3 regions of the Undibacterium sp. FT79W genome follow, and region 3 is predicted to be linked to each of the others. Evidence: predicted binding sites of a transcription regulator. Region 3 holds the regulator's gene; each other region holds the start of a gene.

Evidence for each region. The regulator sigma-54, encoded in region 3, starts transcription at its own class of promoters, with help from an activator protein. The targets are predictions, from matches to a motif close to TGGCANGNAANCTGCTTT.
Region 1: a site for sigma-54 is predicted at 1,809-1,826, ahead of H8K38_RS17570 (pilin). Genes of this name have one in related genera too.
Region 2: a site for sigma-54 is predicted at 5,100-5,117, ahead of prpB (methylisocitrate lyase). Genes of this name have one in related genera too.

Annotation. Positions count from the first base shown of each region.
Region 1 covers NZ_JACOGB010000012.1:10,742-17,241, forward strand. The annotation lists gene sucD (succinate--CoA ligase subunit alpha) at 1-38, shown strand, start outside; gene H8K38_RS17560 (Stp1/IreP family PP2C-type Ser/Thr phosphatase) at 229-1,035, shown strand; gene H8K38_RS17565 (FHA domain-containing protein) at 1,069-1,668, shown strand; gene H8K38_RS17570 (pilin) at 1,872-2,297, shown strand; gene tfpZ (TfpX/TfpZ family type IV pilin accessory protein) at 2,365-3,162, shown strand; gene H8K38_RS17580 (hypothetical protein) at 3,272-3,577, shown strand; gene H8K38_RS17585 (tetratricopeptide repeat protein) at 3,616-6,030, shown strand; gene H8K38_RS17590 (DegT/DnrJ/EryC1/StrS aminotransferase family protein) at 6,030-6,500, shown strand, end outside.
Region 2 covers NZ_JACOGB010000002.1:450,690-457,189, reverse strand. The annotation lists gene H8K38_RS05240 (phosphonate ABC transporter ATP-binding protein) at 1-161, opposite strand, end outside; gene H8K38_RS05235 (putative selenate ABC transporter substrate-binding protein) at 161-1,069, opposite strand; gene H8K38_RS05230 (GGDEF domain-containing protein) at 1,207-2,226, opposite strand; gene H8K38_RS05225 (chemotaxis protein CheC) at 2,226-2,837, opposite strand; gene H8K38_RS05220 (response regulator transcription factor) at 2,837-3,199, opposite strand; gene prpR (propionate catabolism operon regulatory protein PrpR) at 3,253-4,938, opposite strand; gene prpB (methylisocitrate lyase) at 5,158-6,048, shown strand; gene prpC (2-methylcitrate synthase) at 6,200-6,500, shown strand, end outside.
Region 3 covers NZ_JACOGB010000005.1:51,460-57,959, reverse strand. The annotation lists gene H8K38_RS09960 (KpsF/GutQ family sugar-phosphate isomerase) at 1-1,000, shown strand, start outside; gene H8K38_RS09955 (HAD family hydrolase) at 1,000-1,524, shown strand; gene lptC (LPS export ABC transporter periplasmic protein LptC) at 1,521-2,141, shown strand; gene lptA (lipopolysaccharide transport periplasmic protein LptA) at 2,200-2,775, shown strand; gene lptB (LPS export ABC transporter ATP-binding protein) at 2,777-3,529, shown strand; gene H8K38_RS09935 (RNA polymerase factor sigma-54) at 3,541-5,022, shown strand; gene hpf (ribosome hibernation-promoting factor, HPF/YfiA family) at 5,132-5,476, shown strand; gene H8K38_RS09925 (enoyl-CoA hydratase/isomerase family protein) at 5,626-6,500, shown strand, end outside.

The sequences.
Region 1 (6,500 bases), on a different contig from region 3:
CATCTGAAATGGCGCGTTTGTTGAAAGCAATGCTGTAATTTTCTTTTTATTCAAAATAAAAGAACCGCGATTTTCGCGGTTTTTTTTTCGTACTCACACTTTGCTTTTGAGTATATGAAGTGCAAACTCAATACCTTAATGTTAAGCTAGCAACGATAGGCAATATTAAATAAACTAAACTTCCTTAGTTTTCTGCCCAGGCCTGTAATCAATGAGCGCTATTTATCGATGTCACATCAGTATGTACTAGAATTTGCTGCACTGTCTGATATCGGACGAGTCAGGAAACATAACGAAGATGCGATTGTTGTCTGTGCTGATTACGGCTGTGTTGTGCTTGCGGATGGCATGGGAGGATACAAAGCAGGAGAAGTTGCCAGTGCGATGACGGCAAAGATTGTTGCTGATTATCTCTGCGCAAAACTGGATTCAGCGTGGTATACGAAATTGGGTTTCCAATCGATTCATTTGTCGCGCTGGATCTCAGATGCTATTCATTTAGCAAATCGTCAGGTCGTGCAGACTTCGCAGGAAAATCCGGAATGTTTTGGTATGGGAACAACAGTGGTTGTAGCATGTTGTACTCAAGATAAAATTTTATTTGCACATGTAGGCGATTCCAGAGCATATCGCTATCGTAATGATGCGCTTGTAAGAATGACGGAAGATCATTCCGTGCTCCAGGAGCAAATCAATGCAGGTTTAATTTCAGAATCGCAGGCACGGTTTTCAACGATCAAAAATTTGATTACGCGTGCGGTAGGGACCCAGGAGAATATTGAGGTAGACCTGAGTGTGCATCAGGCAGATGAGACCGATGTCTATATGCTCTGTTCTGACGGATTGACTGACTTGCTTGCTGACGATCAGATACAGGACATATTGCGACAGTATGACGGTGATTTACCCGCGTGTTGCAGGGCATTAATTGATTGTGCAAATGAGGCAGGGGGCTTTGATAACACTTCTGTTGTTTTGTTTAAATTAAAGGCGGTATCGGGTCCGTCGTGGGTGAAAAAATTGCTATTCCGGTAATTTTTTGAAAATTGAATGAGTGAGAGATGATTTATGGCGAAAATAATCGTCACCTTTAATGGATTGGTGCAGCAAGAAGTCAGTATTAACAAATCCCGTATTACGATAGGCCGGCGCATTGGGAACGATATAGTTATTGACCACCTGACTGTTAGCGGTCAACACGCGGCGATCGATACCACGTCAAACGGCTCTTTCGTTCTTGATCTGGGTAGTACCAATGGCACATTGGTCAACAATCAGCCAGTCAAAAAGCATTTACTCCAGCACGACGATGTCATTGATATCGGCAAGTACAAATTACGCTTTCAGGTAGAGAAGAGTGCGCAGGTCACAGCAGTTTCCTCAGTTGTTTCTGCGCCAGTGATGACACAGGCTCCGGCGAAAATAAAAGTGATCAATGGTGCTAATGCGGGTAAGGAGTTGGTGTTGACAAAAGCGGTGACGACAGTGGGTAGCCCCGGAACGCAGGTTATTGCAATTGCAAGGCAAACGGACAGATATATTGTCCGCCACGTCGAAGGCAAAGAATTTCCGAAAGTGAATGGGCAACTGCTGTCAGATCAGCCACATACCTTACAGCATGGTGATGTGATTGATATCAGTGGCACTCACATGCAATTTAGTGTTTAGCCGTTGGTAAGGCGCATGTTTCTGACCTGAAATGTAAATAACTGACAAAAAATGTCACCAACTGACATGACGCGTCACTTTTTTCAAGTCTATGAAGCTCGCTAACGCCAATTTACTCTTGCGACTTAATGTTGCATAGCTGGCATACAGTTTGCTGTGAGTCGATCAGGGTCATCCTTTTTAATTGTTATCCGGAGAACTATATGAAATCTATGAAATTGGTTAAAAAAGTACAACAAGGTTTTACTTTGATCGAATTGATGATCGTTGTGGCGATTATCGGTATTTTGGCAGCAGTGGCATTGCCAGCTTATCAAGATTACACAACACGTGGTCGTGTTACTGAGATTTTGGGTTTGATGGCAGGTTTTAAGCCAACAATTTCTGAAAATATTGCTTCTGCAGGTGGGAATCTTGATGCTACAGCTTGTAATGGTGTTACTGATATTACAACTGCAACAACGAATACTGCTTCTGTTACATGTTCTAGTGGTACGTTAACTGGTACCGGAACAGCGAAAGCACAAAGTGCTGTCTTAAAATTGCAGCCTATAGTCGGTAGCGGTGTAGTTACTTGGAAATGTTCTACGACCACAGATAAAAAATACGTTCCTGCTGAATGCCGTTAATCTGGAAAATGTTGTAAAAACCCGCCTTTGGGCGGGTTTTTTTTATTGAATTACACTTGTAGTCGGTATGTCCGGATATAGTTCGTTTCTATTTTTATACGCAATGAATATCTACCATCATAAATTCAAAGCTTTTGTTTGTCATACGATGATATCTCTAATTGTCGCTGCATTGGTGACATTAGTAGTGAAGTTAGTCTGGTATCCGACTCCATATGACCAAATCTGTGGTGGTCTATCATTATTATATTTAGTTATAAGCGTTGATTTAGTTCTAGGCCCTTTATTGACATTTGTAGTGTTTGACTTAAAAAAGAGCAAGAGAGAATTAGTAAGAGATTTGGTGATTGTCGGGGTATTGCAGTTCGTGGGTTTGTTATATGGAATGCATACGGTTTTTTTAGCAAGACCAGTAGCAGTTGTTTTTAATGGAAAGCAGTTCGATGTTGTCACACAGGTTCAAATTGCTGAAGATAAATTACCTGATGCCGCGCCTGATTTCCGTCGATTATCACTGACAGGCCCTCGCTTGTTAAGCATGCGTGCCGCACAAAGTGAAAGCGAGCGTATGGAGTTGATGGTGTTATCTGTGACGGGGCAGTTAAGAGGTGTAATGCCAGCGTTTTGGCAAGACTATACATTATCAAAAAATCAGGTTGTGCGTGAAGCTAGTAGTGTTGAGGATCTGTATAAACAATATCCGGCAGATGATGTGTTAATTGACGCCCAGATAGCTAAATCTGGTCTTAATAGGAGTCAGGTGGTTTTTCTTCCAATTGTCTCTGCTCGCAATAGTTGGACCGTTTTATTGAATAAAGAGACTGCTGAAATGATCGGTTTTGTTCCCAAAGACGCATCCTTTTAGAGGAAATTTTAATCTTTTTTTGCTTGTTTTAACTTGTGATATAAGATGATAATTTTTTAATATGAATGATGTTGTCTAAGTAAATTTTTGAGGGAAGGAAGAATGTTTTATGTTGTTTGATTGGTTCAATGCAAGTAAGTCTAAGGAATTTGGCATTACTTTGGCAAATTTTTATGCTGAGCGCGAGAAAAAAACAGAATCAGGTAACAAAGGGAAAAAAGAATTTGAACGCAGGCAAAAAGAACTTCTCCTGAAAATGGAACAAAAAATTACAGAGTTCAAGCTGCAAAACAAGTTGAATGTGTATAAAAAAGCGCAGTTAGGTAACGTCTTTAAGTGGCAATTATTGGAAATTGGTTATACCGATCAGTATGTCGATGATTTGACCCAGTGGTTGATGCATCATTTGAAATAATTGAACTCAAGAATCATTCGACAATATCAGAGCTCTCAATGGAAAAAAACGGATTTTTACAACGAATTAAAAGTATTTTTGGAGCACGTTCTGACGCAGAAAATACTGTAAAGGTAGGCGATGACGGAGCCAAATTAATTCTAAAAAAGGGAAATGATTTGGAAGATCAGGGTAGCTTTGATCTGGCCTTATCTACTTATGAGCATCTGTTGACTATTCATCCTCAAATGGCTAGAGCGCACCTGAATAAAGGTAATGTGCTCATGAAAATGGAGCGTTTTTCTGAGGCTCTATCGTCATATAACGCAGCTATTGAACTTGATCCTTCTTATGCAGCAGCCCACTACAATAAAGGTAATGCGTTGGCAAAGCTTGAGAACACGCATGAAGCCATAGGTGCTTATAACATTGCAATCGGATATAACCCTGTTTTCTTTCAGGCATTGGTAGCCAAAGGAAATGCCCTGGTGGATGTAGATAAGCCTGAAGAGGCAATAGAGTGCTATGAGCAAGCATTAAAACTGAACCCACAATCGACAGACATTTATCGTAATCTGGCGAGTGTGTTACTGCAACTGAAAAAGCATGATAAGTTTATTGAAATAATAAACAATGCGATTAAGTCGAATCCTGACGATGCGAATTCATTTTTTTCCTTGGGAAATCTTTACCTGGCTAGCGGAGATATTGTTAATGCTCAGACAGCATTTCGTCAGATTATAAAAATACCATCTGTTAGCGTTGAGTTGTTAAATGCGGTTGGACGCGAATTAAATAGCCAAGGCGATTATGTAAATGCAAAAAAATCTCTTTTACGTGCTTTAGCCAATGACGATAGCGTCGCTGATGCTCATAATAATTTGGGCTTAGCTTACTTGGGGTTATTGCAACTAGATGATGCATTAAAAAGTTTTAAGGCCGCTGTATTTTACTCAGGTAATACACCAGATTACTTTGTAAACATTGGAAATGTTCACGCTGCCCGTGGCGACCTTGATCACGCGATTGAATCCACAAAAGAAGCATTAAAAATAAATCCTGAATTTTATCTGGCAGTCAACAATTTAGGATCTTATTATAAAGATAGTGGACAAATTGATAATGCAGTGGAAAGCTTCAAAAAATCAGTAGAGCTAAATCCAGAGTTTAATGGTGCATATAGTAATTATTTATTTTGTTTAAGTCATAAAACATCGGTGACTGCAGATGAGTTATTTAATGAACATTGTTTATTTGGAACTCAATATGAAGCCTCCCTCGGTGATAAGAAGTTTGAGTACGATAATACTGTTGATACCGAACGATTTTTAAAAATAGGTTTTGTGTCTGGAGACTTATTTAATCATGCTGTAGTGTCCTTTTTTGAACCAATTCTGGCATCACTCGCAAAAAAAACAAAATTACATATCTACGTGTATAGCAATAATCCTGTAGAGGATAACGTTACGCAACGGATGAAAGCGTATGTGCGCTCTTGGCTGAAAGTGGCTAATTTATCTGACGATAAGCTTGCAGAAATGATTCATGCCGATAAGATTGATATTCTGATTGACCTCTCCGGTCATACTGCATTGAATAGACTTTTGACGTTTGCAAGAAAGCCTGCTCCGATACAAGCAAGCTGGATCGGATACCCAGGGACAACTGGGTTGACATCGATGGATTATTACATCGGTGATCGTTACTTTATTCCGCCAGAAAAGGTAGCGCAGCAATTTGTCGAAAAGCTGGCAATTATTCCAATTTCAATTACGTTTCAGCCACAGCATGACGCTCCAGATGTTAACGCTTTGCCTGCTTTAAGCAATGGCCACATAACGTTCGGTAGTTTTAACCGGATCGATAAGATCAATCGGGAAGTGATTGCGCTTTGGGGTAAATTATTGAGAGCGATACCAAAATCCACAATGATTTTTGGTGGGTTACCAGCAAGAGAAAGTTGCCAGCAGTTGTTGAAATGGTTGGAGGAGGAAGGAATTTCTGAGGATAGATTGACGCTGTATCAGCGTACTAACATGCGAGACTACCTAGCACTTCATCACAAAGTTGATGTCTGTCTTGATACTTTTCCCTATACCGGTGGTACGACGACGAATCATGCGTTGTGGATGGGTGTTCCCACGCTAACGATGGTTGGTGCAACAATTTCGGGGCGGCAAGGAGCGAGTAATCTTTCCCATGTTGGTTTGCAGTCAATATTTGTTGCTGAGGGGCCTGACGATTTTGTCAGCAAGGGTAGTGCTATTGCCTTGCAACTTCGGGAACTGTCGGAAATTCGCATGGAATTACGGCAACGCTTTCTTGATTCTGCCTTTTGTCAGCAGGGACTGGTTGCAGATTCTTTCGAATGTGCTTTACGACATATGTGGAAACGTTGGTGTGAAGATCTAGCACCTGCAACATTTGAAGTAGTTAAGAAAGATACTCAGTTTGATATCAAGGAATTTATCTGATGCCGAAACATAGTGTCACCCCGATTTATGTGACCCGGCCCGAGTTACCTCCTTTGGATGAATTTATTCCTTATCTGGAGAAGATGTGGGAGAGCCGGATTTTGACTAATTGCGGACCATTTCATCAGCAGTTGGAGACGGCTTTGTGTCAATACTTAGGGGTGCCCAATATCTCTTTGTTTGCCAATGCGACGATTGCTTTGCTCGCAGCGTTTAAGGCACTTCATATCGAAGGCGAGGTTATTACAACGCCTTATTCTTTTGTCGCCACTTCGCACGCGCTACTGTGGAATGGTCTCACGCCGGTTTTTACTGACGTTGATCCTGTTACCTTAAATCTTGATCCTGACAAAATTGAGGCGGCGATTACAGAAAAGACATCGGCGATCTTGCCTGTGCATTGCTATGGACATCCTTGTGACGTCGAAAAAATTCAGAAAATTGCTGATAAATATAAATTAAAAGTCATT
Region 2 (6,500 bases), on a different contig from region 3:
GCAATCTGCTCGCCTTGCTGTATCTGCAGATTAATATCCTGCAGCGCAAACGATGCTGCTGGCTGTTGGCGGAATAACTGTCTGCCACCGGACGCAGCAGTTTGCGGATGCCTGACGAACAAACTCCGCACGAGCACTTGCGGTTGCGGAGAACGCTCCATTATTTCAATAAACCGGCATTGTGAGCGGCTGCTTCAATTGCCTTGTAGTTTTCTGCTTTGGTTGGAATAAAACGGCTGGCGCGTTGCAGCTCCAGGATTTCTTTATCTTCGGCTTTGCTGGCATCCAGAGACAGGAATGCATCCGTGATTTTCTTGCGCAGTTCGGCTGGCATATCGGCGCGGACTGTCCAGTTGTAATCGAAGTAGCCGGGCGTTGTGTAAAACACGCGTACCTGTTTGGTATCGACTTTGTTCTGCGCTACCAGTTTGTCCCAGACCGAGATATTCAATGCACCAGCATCAACCTTGCCGCCGGAAACCGCGGCGACAGTCGCATCATGCGCGCCCGAAAACGCAATACGCTTCAGATCGTTATCCGGATTGATTTTTGCCGCCAGCAAATAAGAGCGTGGCATCAGGTGGCCGGACGTTGACGATTCGGAACCGAAAGTGAAGGTCTTTCCTTTCAGGTCTTCCAGCTTGTGTATGTCTTTGTTGGTGGTGATGAAAACGGATTTGAATTTTTCATCTTCTTCACGTTGCACCAGCGGGATCACCTGATCTTTACTGCGGACTTTGGCTTGCACGAAAGTGAAGCCGCCAAACCAGACCATATCCAATTTTTTATTGATCAGGCCTTCAACTGATGCGGCGTAATCGGTCACTGGAATGAATTCCACTTTCATGCCGGTTTTCTTTTCCAGATACGCGCCCAGAGGTTTGAATTTACGTTGCAATTCGGTTGGTGCTTCATCCGGAATCGCCGACACACGCAATACTTGCTGAGCTTGCGACTGCGCGATGCTGAACCCGCTGAAACCGAGCAGACTCAGCAAGCCAGCTGCGAGCAAAGCTGTACTGCGACGGCGCGAAGGGCGGGAAATATGTAAGGAATGAGTTGGCAACATGATTCTCTCTGTGTCGGTTGATTCGAGGATGGTAAGGATGACAGCCGTGCTGTCATTGCGCTTGCCGCTGGTTGCTTATTTAGTGCTCGTTTAGCTTTTTGATGACTTGATGATGCTTACTGCCGGACTGAAGAATCTTATGCCGCACTGTTTTTGCTCTGCGCTTGTTTCGTAACATCAGCCGTTTGGGGTAACTGCGGCAGTTTCAGAAAAATTGCTTTGTTCCGGCCATTGTTTTTAGCGGCATACAGAGCAGCATCGGCTGTTTTCAGTAACAGCGCGGGATCGCTGCCATCTGCATTGCAATAGCAGCTGTAACCGATACTGATACTGACGTGCTCGCTGATCGGCGATTTCTCATGCCGGATCGCCAGATTGGCCACGGCGGCTCTGATTTTTTCGGCAAACTGTATGGCTCCTTCTTTGCTCATGTCCGGCATGATGACGATAAATTCTTCACCGCCAAAGCGCGCAATCGCATCACTGGCTCTGACCAACTGGCTTTTGAGTCCGGTTGCGACCTGTACCAGGGCTTTATCACCTGCGACATGACCATAGTGATCGTTGTAATCTTTAAAGAAATCAATATCGATCATGAAGACGGCCAGCGGGTTGTTCTGACGAATCGCATTTGCCAGCGCGATTTTGTAATGTTCGTCAAAAAAACGACGGTTGTAGATGCCGGTCAGGCTGTCGGTAGTGGCTTCTTTTTTGAGTATCTCAGAATGGGTACGCAGAATTTTTTCGCGTTTGATCGATGCACTGGAATCAGAAATCTGTACCAGACACCAGCGCTCACCTTCGACGCTGAGCGGTGTCAGAGTGATGGACTGATGCAGACGCTTTTTCTCTCCGGCTTCATCGGCTTGCTCGAACAAGGCCAGCGGGAAACGGTGCAGGGCGTTTGATAACACGACCGGTAAGCCGTAATTCAGCGTGTTGCCGAGTGCCGTTAGAAAAGCACGTGTCGGCGCATCTTCAAACGCCGCATTGATATGCAGTCCTTGCGCTTCGTCGGCACTGATGCCGCTGTGTTTTTCAACCCAGCCATTCCAGAGCACAACGTGTTGTTTTGCATTAACGACGATCAAACCCAAATTGATGGTCTTTAAAATTTCCACTGTTGCTGAAGGCGACAGCGGTAATACATCCGACATCAAATTTCTCCCAGATATCGTTCTATCTGAATGATCAGACTTTCAAGGGAAGTTGAACTTAACAAAAAGATCAAGTGGCCCTCGGAACGGCGTTTTTCGATCGCCAGATCAATGTGCAACAGTAAGACGTAAGGCTGTTTTTCGTCATCACTGACACGCCGGAATATTTCTTCGGTGGTGGCGACGGTATAGTCAGGCAGTGAGCAGTCGAGCGGGATGTTGAGCATATCCGCCATGGCAGACAGGCAGGCATTCAGGATGATGTTGCCGAGTTCGCACATTGCTTCCTGCTCAAATTCGGCAAGGTCTTCCAGACTGATCTGCGAGCCCATCATATCGCGCACGATTTCGAGCGCATGTTCTTCTGTGAATAACAACAAGGCTTCAGCCTGAAATGTGCCACTGAAGGTCTGGTGCACAGTGCCAAAACGATTGCTGTCGAGCGAGATGGCAGATAAATCCAGATCAGAAGATTTGCGGATTTCTACCGAAGGAACAGACAGCAGAACTTCGTCACCAACGATTTCAGACAGGCTGGCCGCTGCTCTGCCGGCGCCGACATTGAAGACTTCGCTTAATGCGTCGAGATGAAGTTCGCTCAGAGTGTTCATTATTCGCTCATGAAGTGATGGACAACGATCGCAATAGATTTTTCTGTGACTGGTTTTGCTACAAAAATAGCGCCGAGTGCATGCGCCCGTGTTTGCATGGTGTCTTGCACGTTTGCTGAGAAAATGGCGATACGCATGTGTGGATGGGCTTGCAATATCTGTTCTGCTGCATCGGTTCCCAGCATGCCTGGCATATTGATGTCCATGGTACAGAAATCCGGCGCGTGTTGCTCTACCATTTTGATTGCTTCCTCGCCTGAGGCTGCTTCGATAAATTCCCAGTCAGGCTGAACTGCTTTCACGTGGGCGCGGATAACCATGCGCGAGACTTTACTATCATCAACAATAAGTAATTTTTTCATATTTCACCGTTGCAATTCGGCAGTGAGGAGGATATCGGAAATTGGGGCTCATTTTACCTTACAGACTGATGATTTTCATCGCCTGATTTGTCGTTAATTTGTAGTTGCTTTAATTTTCGCCAAAGCGTTGTCCTGCTGATGCCAAGATGGGCGGCAACGGCGTCCCGCTGATAACCGAAACGCTGCATGATTTCTTCCAGTGTTTCCTGGTTGGCAGCCCGCATACCTGGTAACTGGTCATTTTGGCCAGAGGGCAGATGGATGGCTTTTGTCGTTTCGTTCGTCGTGATTCTGTCTGATAATTCCGGCAAGATTTTGCTGACAAACGCCGGACTCAGCGCCTGCAATGGCTCTGCGGCGAGAAATAGTGCCAGCCTTTCCATCATGTTGCGCATTTCTCTGACGTTGCCGGGCCATGGGTAAGTTTCAAATAAGTCGGTGCAACTGCTGATTTCCGCATGCAGATTCGGATGAGGGCGGGCGCCCATCGCCGCCAGTGCATGTTTCAGACTCCATTCGGCCAGAGGCATGATGTCGGCGTGTCGCTCGCGCAGCGGTGGCAATTGCAGACGCAACACCGCAAGCCGGTAAAACAGGTCTGAGCGGAATTTTCCTTCTCTGATTCTGGCTTCCAGATCGCAATGCGTGGCGCTGATGATGCGCACATCAACCGCTACCGGGCGCACGCCGCCGACCCTGACGATTTCGCGCTCTTCCAGAACGCGCAGCAGACGGGTTTGCAGGTTCAGCGGCATTTCGCCGATTTCATCCAGAAATAAGGTGCCGCGATTGGCGGCTTCGAATAAGCCCGCATGGCCGCCACGGCGTGCACCGGTGAACGCGCCTTCGTCATAACCGAATAATTCCGATTCCAGCAGCGATTCCGCAATCGCACCGCAATTGACAGCAACAAAAGGCTGCCGCGCCCGTGGGCCCTCGCTGTGAATGGCCTGCGCCGCCAGTTCTTTACCGGTGCCGGTTTCGCCCTGCAGTAACACCGTGGCGGGGGAACGCGCAAATAAGGTAATCGCGCGGCGGGTATTTTCCATGATTGCTGACTCACCGCGCAGGTCATTAATCCCGTGCTTGGTACGCAATGCGTCTGCGGCCGGATGATGGCGACCACGTTGTGATTCCAGGCGTGTCAGCCGGGCAATTTCGAGCGCGTCATCAAATGCCTGACGAATTGAGGTGGCGGAGTACATAAAAATGCCTGTCAGACCCGCCTCGACGGCCAGATCGGTAATCAGCCCGGCACCGACGATCGCCTGAATGCCGCTGGCCTTGAGTTCGCTGATTTGTGCTCTGGCGTCTTCTTCGGTGACGTAGGTGCGTTGTTCTATTTTGAAGCCAAAAGTATTTTTAAAATCAGCCAGTTCGGGCATGGTTTCCTGATAGGTGATCAGACCAATTTCCTTCGACACCTTGCGGGCCCGCGCCAGTGCCTGCATGACGTCAAAGCCGCTGGCCTTGGCGGTGACGACCGGAATTGGCAGGCGGCTTTTCAGATACGCGGCATTCGAACCGGCGGCAACGACCGCGTCGCAGCGCTCGGTTTGCAGGCGTTCACGGATGTGCTGTACCGCTTCCTCAAAACCCATATTGAGCGGAACGATATCGGCATTCGCATCGTATTCCACCATGATGTCGCGGAACATATCGAATAGGCGGGAAATCGATACCGTCCAGATCACGGGTTTGTCTTGTGTTTCGCGCGACGGCAATGGCGGTTGTTTCATATTTGTTTCAATCCTGAAAAACGTGTTTCATTTTTCGTTTTATGAAACATTATTATGAAACATTTCATACTGGATGTGCAATTGATTATTCTTAATCTGCGCTGTTTAAGTCCTTGATTTTTAACATTCCCGGTCTAAGCTGTTGCGATGCCGGCTGGTGCTGGCATGTTGATTGCAATAGACGCTGGCAACTTCATTAACCTGAAAGACATCAACGATATGAGCAACTACTCCGCAGGTGCCGCCTTCCGTAAGGCGATGCAAGAAGAATCCCCGTTACAAGTGGTCGGCGCGATCAACGCGAACCACGCTTTGCTGGCCAAACGCGCTGGCTTCAAGGCTATTTATCTCTCTGGTGGCGGTGTTGCTGCCGGTTCTCTGGGTTTGCCTGATCTGGGTATTTCCAATCTGGACGACGTGCTGACCGATGTGCGCCGCATTACCGATGTGTGCGATCTGCCGTTGCTGGTCGATGTGGATACCGGTTTTGGTTCATCTGCGTTCAACGTGGCGCGTACCGTGAAATCGATGATCAAATTCGGCGCTGCGGCGATGCATATTGAAGATCAGGTCGGCGCCAAGCGTTGCGGCCATCGTCCGAATAAAGAAATCGTCACCAAGCAGGAAATGGTTGACCGCATCAAAGCGGCAGTCGATGCGCGTACCGATGAAAATTTCGTGATCATGGCGCGTACCGATGCGCTCGCTGTCGAAGGTCTGGAAGCCGCGATTGATCGCGCTCAGGCTTGCGTTGAAGCGGGTGCCGACATGATTTTCCCGGAAGCGATCACTGAACTGGCGATGTACAAACAATTCGCTAACGCGGTCAAAGTACCTATCCTGGCAAACATCACCGAGTTCGGTGCGACACCGTTGTATACCGTCGAAGAACTGGCCGCAGTGGATGTCGGTCTGGTGTTGTATCCATTGTCTGCATTCCGCGCGATGAACAAAGCGGCTGAGAATGTGTACACCGCGATTCGTCGCGATGGCTCGCAAAAGAACGTGGTCGATACCATGCAGACGCGGATGGAATTGTACGAACGCATCAACTATCACGATTTCGAGCAAAAACTGGATGCCTTGTTTGCGCAGCAAAAGAACAAATAATTCCTTATTTTTTTACCGGATTCCATTCATTTTAAATACGTATAAAAACACATACTCCCCCTGTTTTTTTAAATAATCGCCTTATTCTCAGCAGATTCATTGGGCGTTAAAAAATACTGGGGGGAGTATCTAATTATCTCAGGAGAACACCATGACCGAAGCAGTTCCTTTCAAACCAAAGAAATCCGTTGCCTTGTCTGGCGTGACTGCGGGTAATACCGCTTTGTGTACCGTGGGTAAAACCGGTAACGACCTGCATTACCGTGGTTACGATATTCTCGATGTGGCCGATGCCTGCGAGTTTGAAGAAATCGCCCATTTGCTGGTGCACGGCAAATTGCCGACGGTCGCCGAACTGCATGCCTACAAAGCGAAACTGAAAGCATTGCGCGGCTTGCCTGCGAATGTCAAAGCAGCGCTTGAGTGGCTGCCAGCATCGTCGCATCCTATGG
Region 3 (6,500 bases):
AGACGATGCGTCCTCGATCGCCGCGCAACGCGCGGTGCAACTGGCATCCACGACCCTGCAAATCGAAGCAGATGCGCTGATTGCCTTACAAAACAGGCTTAATTCTGAAGACGCTGCGAGTTTTGCCGTTGCAGTAAAGATGCTGCTTTCATGCAACGGTCGTGTGGTCGTTTCCGGCATCGGTAAATCCGGCCATATCGCCCGCAAGATTTCAGCCACCTTCGCCTCCACCGGCACTCCGTCGTTTTTTATCCACCCGGCAGAAGCGGCGCACGGTGATCTGGGCATGGTGACCAAACATGATGTGTTCATTGCGATTTCCTATTCTGGTGAAGCGGCGGAATTAATCTCTATTTTGCCTATCATCAAACGCCTTGGCGTCAAACTGATTTCACTGACAGGCAATCCGCAATCGAGTCTGGCGAAACTGGCCGATGTCCATCTGAATCTGCACGTCGATAAAGAAGCCTGCCCGCTGAATCTGGCGCCGACCGCCAGCACCACGGTGACACTCGCTTTAGGCGATGCGCTGGCCGTCGCAGTATTGGATGCGCGCGGCTTTCGCGAAGAAGATTTCGCACGTTCCCACCCGGGTGGCGCGCTGGGACGCCGTTTGCTGACCTATGTCAAAGATGTGATGCGCACCGGTGAGGCGGTGCCATGTGTAACACCCGAAACCCGGCTGACCACGGCATTGCTGGAAATAACCAAAAAAGGCATGGCGATGACGGCAGTCATTGATGCCGAACGAAAAATTATCGGCGTTTTCACCGATGGTGATTTACGCCGCCTGATGGAAGATGTGCGCGATTTCACGCAAATTCAAATTGCTGACGTGATGCACAAAAATCCACGCAGCATACGCGCCGATCAATTGGCCGTCGAAGCCGTCGACATCATGGAAACCTATCGCATCAACCAATTGCTGGTGACAGATGAGCACGACAGATTAGTCGGCGCCCTGCATATTCACGATCTGACCCGCGCCAAGGTGATTTAATGTCCGACGCAAGCACAAGAGCCGCAAAAATCAGACTGATGATCTTTGATGTCGACGGTATTCTGACCGATGGCAGCCTGCACTTCGGTGCGGACGGAGAAGCACTGAAAACATTCAATGTGCTCGATGGGCAAGGCATACGCCTGCTGCAAAACGCGGGCATTGCCACTGCCATCATCAGCGCCCGGCAATCACCGATCGTTGCGCGGCGCGCCGCTGACCTGGGGATCACCCATGTACGCCAGGGCATCCATGACAAAAAAACGGCGTTTCTGCAACTGCTGCATGAACTCAGCATACCCGCAGACGAATGCGGCTTCATTGGTGACGACGTGATCGATCTGCCGGTTCTGACCCGCGTCGGTTTCGCGGCCAGCGTTCCAAACGGACACGCCGAAGTCCGCCAGCGCGTGCATCATGTGACGACCGCCAGCGGCGGCAAAGGCGCGGCGCGGGAAGTCTGCGACTTCATTTTACGTGCGCAAAACAAGTACGACAGCGTTCTGGCAGAATACCTCGCATGAAGGCACAAATCACTATCGACCGTGCACGCATCTGGATGGCAATCGCTGCTGTCGGTGTCGTTGCACTTGGCAGTTTCTGGCTATATGACACGGTACGTCGTCAGGGTGCTGATGACTACAACCGGGCATCGGCACGTCTGGAACCGGATTATTACGTAGAGAATTTCAATTTCATCAAACTCTCGAATAACGGTAAAGCGAATTATCATGTCACCGGAAAAAATCTGATTCATTTACCGCGTACAGATCAATACGATATCAAAGAGCCGCGTATCAGCAGTTTTGATGCGCAGCGCACGCCGATTACGATCAATGCCGGACGCGCGGTTGTGGAACAGAAATCTGAGGTGCTGACACCCAAACGCACAGAAGACGTGGTGCATCTTTATGATCAGGTCACAGTCGAAAGACCGCAGGGCATCAATTCCAGTTTCATGCGGGTGGAAACTGAATATCTGCAATTACTGCCCGATGCCGACATCGTGAAGACCGATCAACGCATTAAGCTGATTACGGATAATGGCGAAACTCTTGCCACCGGCATGATGGCTAACAATACGAATCAGGAATTACGCCTGCTCAGTAAAGTACATGCGCGCCTGTCAAAACATAAATAAAGACATGCACAAAGATATTTATTCACTTCATCAACATCAACAAGTCAGAGAGTAAAACATGCGCCCCGAAAAAAAATCAGTTTATCTGGTACTGAACTCATGGACGTTAGCCCTTGTGACTTTGCTGTCAGCGTCCGGCGTTCATGCTGAAAAAGCAGACAGTCTCAAAGAAATGACGATAGAAGCAGATCAGTTTTTAAATAATGGTAAAACCAATGTCAGTACATTTTCAGGCGATGTCGTGGTAGTACGCGGCACGCTGAAAGTCAAAGCAGAAAAAGCCGTCGTGACAAAAAGTGCGGATGAATTCCAGCACGTGGTACTGACCGCCAAACCCGGTGCCAAAATCAGCTTTCGCCAAAAACGCGATGGCGGTCCGGATCTGTGGGTCGAAGGCGAATCAGAAAAAGCCGAATACGATGAAAAAACTGAGTTTGTAAAATTTCTGTCCAAAGCGCAGATTCGCTATCTTGATGGAAGCAAAGTCACTCAGCAGCAAGAAGGTGAATTCCTCTCTTACGACAGTAAAAACGATGTCTTTGTTGGCGTCAATTCCAGCTCAGGTCAGTCAGTTTCAGGTGGCGGTCGCATCAAAACCACGATACAACCAAGAACTGAAAAACAGGCAAATTAAGATGGCATCAAAAGACAGTACGCTGACCGTGAAAGGTCTGCAAAAACGCTATGGCGCGCGACAAGTGGTGCGTGATGTCTCGCTGTTGGTGAGAAGCGGTGAAGTCGTCGGTTTGTTGGGGCCGAACGGTGCAGGTAAAACCACCTCTTTTTACATGATCGTCGGACTCGTGCCTTCGGATTCCGGTGAGATCAATATCGACGATACGAACGTTTCTGATTTACCGATACATCAGCGCGCCGTACTCGGTCTGTCGTATCTGCCGCAGGAAGCGTCGGTGTTTCGCAAGTTGACGGTGGAAGAAAATATCCGCGCCGTGCTCGAACTGCAAAGAGACAAAGAAGGAAAATTTTTGTCTGAGAAAAAAATCCGGCAACGTCTGGATAGTTTGCTGACCGATCTGCAGATAGAAAAAATCCGTGACAGTCAGGCGCTTGCGTTATCGGGCGGTGAACGGCGCCGGGTTGAGATTGCGCGTGCACTCGCGACGAACCCGCGCTTTGTTCTGCTCGATGAACCTTTTGCCGGTGTTGATCCTATCGCCGTCATTGAGATTCAACGGATTGTCCGCTTCCTCAAAGAACGCGGCATCGGCGTGTTAATCACAGATCATAATGTGCGCGAGACACTCGGCATTTGCGACCACGCCTACATCATCAATCAAGGCTCGGTATTAGCCAGCGGCAAACCCGACGATATCATTCAGAATGAGTCCGTGCGACGCGTCTATCTCGGAGAACATTTCCGGATGTAACGGGACGCATTATGAAACAAAGCCTGCAACTACGTACTTCTCAGCATCTTGCACTGACGCCTCAACTGCAGCAATCAATACGGCTGTTGCAACTGTCAACGCTGGAACTGCATCAGGAGCTGGAAACACTGCTGATAGAAAATCCTATGCTGGAGCGTGTCGACGATCCTATGGACAATGCGGTTCGCTTACTGGCGGACGGTGCGATCAATAACACAAGTACGACACCGGATGCAGGCATGGAAAGCGCCGCTCAGGCTGACAACAATACGCCGCAAGAAGCGACAGCCGACGCCGATGTACCAGTCAACGACAGCGTCAGCGCTAACGAGGAAGAATGGAGTTTTAACGACGCGCCTTCCGGTGCATCTAACAGTGACGAGGATGAAGGACGTCCGCAACTGGAAGCGGCGCACATCAGCTTACGCGAATACTTGCTCGAACAGATGCGTCTGACGCTCAGGGAACCGCGTGATCGCGCGTTGCTGGAACTGATCATCGACACCCTGGATGACAACGGCTATCTGACAGAAAGTCTGGAAGAAATTCATGCCGGTCTGCCGATAGAGTTGTTGATTGAAGAAGATGAATTATCGTTTGCGCTGAAGATGCTGCAGAGTTTCGATCCGCCCGGTGTCGGTGCCAGAAATTTATCAGAATGTCTGGCGCTACAGGTCAGGCGTCTGCCAAAAATTCCTTTTGTCACCCGTCGTCTTGCACTGGCCGTGGTAGAGACTCAGCTGACTTTATTTGCACAGCGAGACTTCACTAAATTAAAAAAAATATTCGGCTGCGACGACGAAGATTTACGCGAAGCACAAGCAGTCATACGACAGTGTGAACCACGTCCCGGCATCACATTTGCCACCAGCAGTTCCGACTATGCAGTGCCTGATGTGATCGTCAAAAAAAGTGGTAATGGCTGGCAAGTTTTACTGAATCAGGATGTGATGCCGAAACTGCGCGTCAGTAGTATGTACGCCAATATCATGCGGCAAAACCGTGGCGAAGCAGGACTGGGAACGCAGTTACAGGAAGCACGCTGGCTGATCAAAAATATGCGTCAGCGTTTCGATACTATTTTGCGTGTATCGCAAGCGATAGTTGAAAGACAACGTAACTTTTTTACGCATGGTGCAGTCGCGATGCGCCCCCTTGTTTTGCGCGAAATAGCTGATACACTAGGTCTACACGAGAGCACTATTTCTCGTGTGACGACCCAGAAATACATGCTGACCCCGCATGGTATGTTTGAGTTGAAATATTTTTTCGGCAGCCATGTCGCGACGGAAACAGGGGGTGAAGCATCTTCCACAGCGATACGTGCACTCATCAAGCAGTTGATAGGAGCAGAAGACCAGAAAAGCCCACTCTCTGATAGCAAAATTGCAGACATGCTGGGCGAACAGGGCATGGTAATAGCCCGACGGACCGTTGCCAAATACCGTGAAGCCCTGAAAATTCCGCCAGTGAGTTTGCGTAAATCTTTGTAAGACGTCCTTGTAATCACGGTTTGAATTGCTATATATGATTTAGCTCAACGCAGTAAAAACGAAATGAGCTTATCGTTAATAGCAAGTAATATCACTATAGGAGCACAGTATGAATCTCACCATCAGTGGACATCACGTCGAAGTCACTCCTGCCATTCGTGAATATGTACATACCAAGCTGGAACGCATCCGGCGCCACTTTGATCAGGTCATTGACATTACCGTCACGCTGACCGTCGACAAACTGAGCGAAAAAGAGAAACGGCACAAAGCCGACATTGACCTGCATATCAGCGGTAAAGATATTCATGTTGAAAGTCTGGCGCATGATTTGTACGCAGCCATTGACACACTGATTGATAAACTGGATCGTCAGGTGATAAAACATAAAGATAAAGTCCAGGGTCACGATCGCGATGCGATCAAACATATCCCCGATCCTGCATCGGCATAATCGCCAACCCCGCGCTTAACGGGACTCCAAAACAAGGACGCCAACAGCGTCCTTTTTTGTTATCTGTTTTTTGTTATTTTTGTCGTACTGACGATGTGCAAACAGGAATAAAATGAATGCCCTGTCACGACTATGTTAATGGTATCTACATGAGCGAATACGTAATCACTTCCGTTAAAAATCAGATCGGCTACATCACTCTCGACCGCCCCAAAGCATTGAACTCCTTATCACTGGAGATGGTGCGCGCACTCACCGCCACTTTATTGGCATGGCGAGACGATACAACGATCCGTGCAGTATTCATTCACAGCAGTAGTGAAAAAGCATTTTGTGCCGGTGGCGACATCCGTTTTTTTTATGATGTCGGCACAGCCACACCGAGCGGTGACAGCGCCCTGCTTGAAGATTTTTTTACCGAAGAATATGCGTTAAATCATTTGATACATTTTTACCCCAAACCCTACATCGCGCTGATGAATGGTGTGGTGATGGGTGGCGGTATGGGCATTGCGCAAGCAGGTGAAAATTGCCGTCTGCGCATCGTTACCGAGCGTACAAAAATGGCGATGCCGGAAGTGAACATCGGCTTATTTCCTGATGTCGGCGGCAGTTATTTCCTGTCGCGAACACCGGGTGAAATCGGTACTTATCTCGGTCTGACTGGCGACATCATCGCCGCCACAGATGCCTTGTATGCAGGCCTCGCCGACGTCTATATTCCGACGTCCGAGTTACCGGCATTACTGTCCATGCTGGAGACCAGCAACGCGCAGGATATCCGCCTGGCGATACGTGAATTTGCTGCGCCATTTGCGTCGCAGGCCGATCCGGCCAGCAGCAAACTCGCTACGCAGAGCGCCTTGATCGATCAGTTTTTCAGCGGCAACAACGTGCTAACCATCGCAGAAAAATTAAGCAACAACAGCGATGCATTTGCCCAGCAGACACTGGTCACGATGGAGAAGCGCTCGCCTTTACTGATGTGCGTCACTCTCGAACAACTGCGGCGCGGTGCACGTCA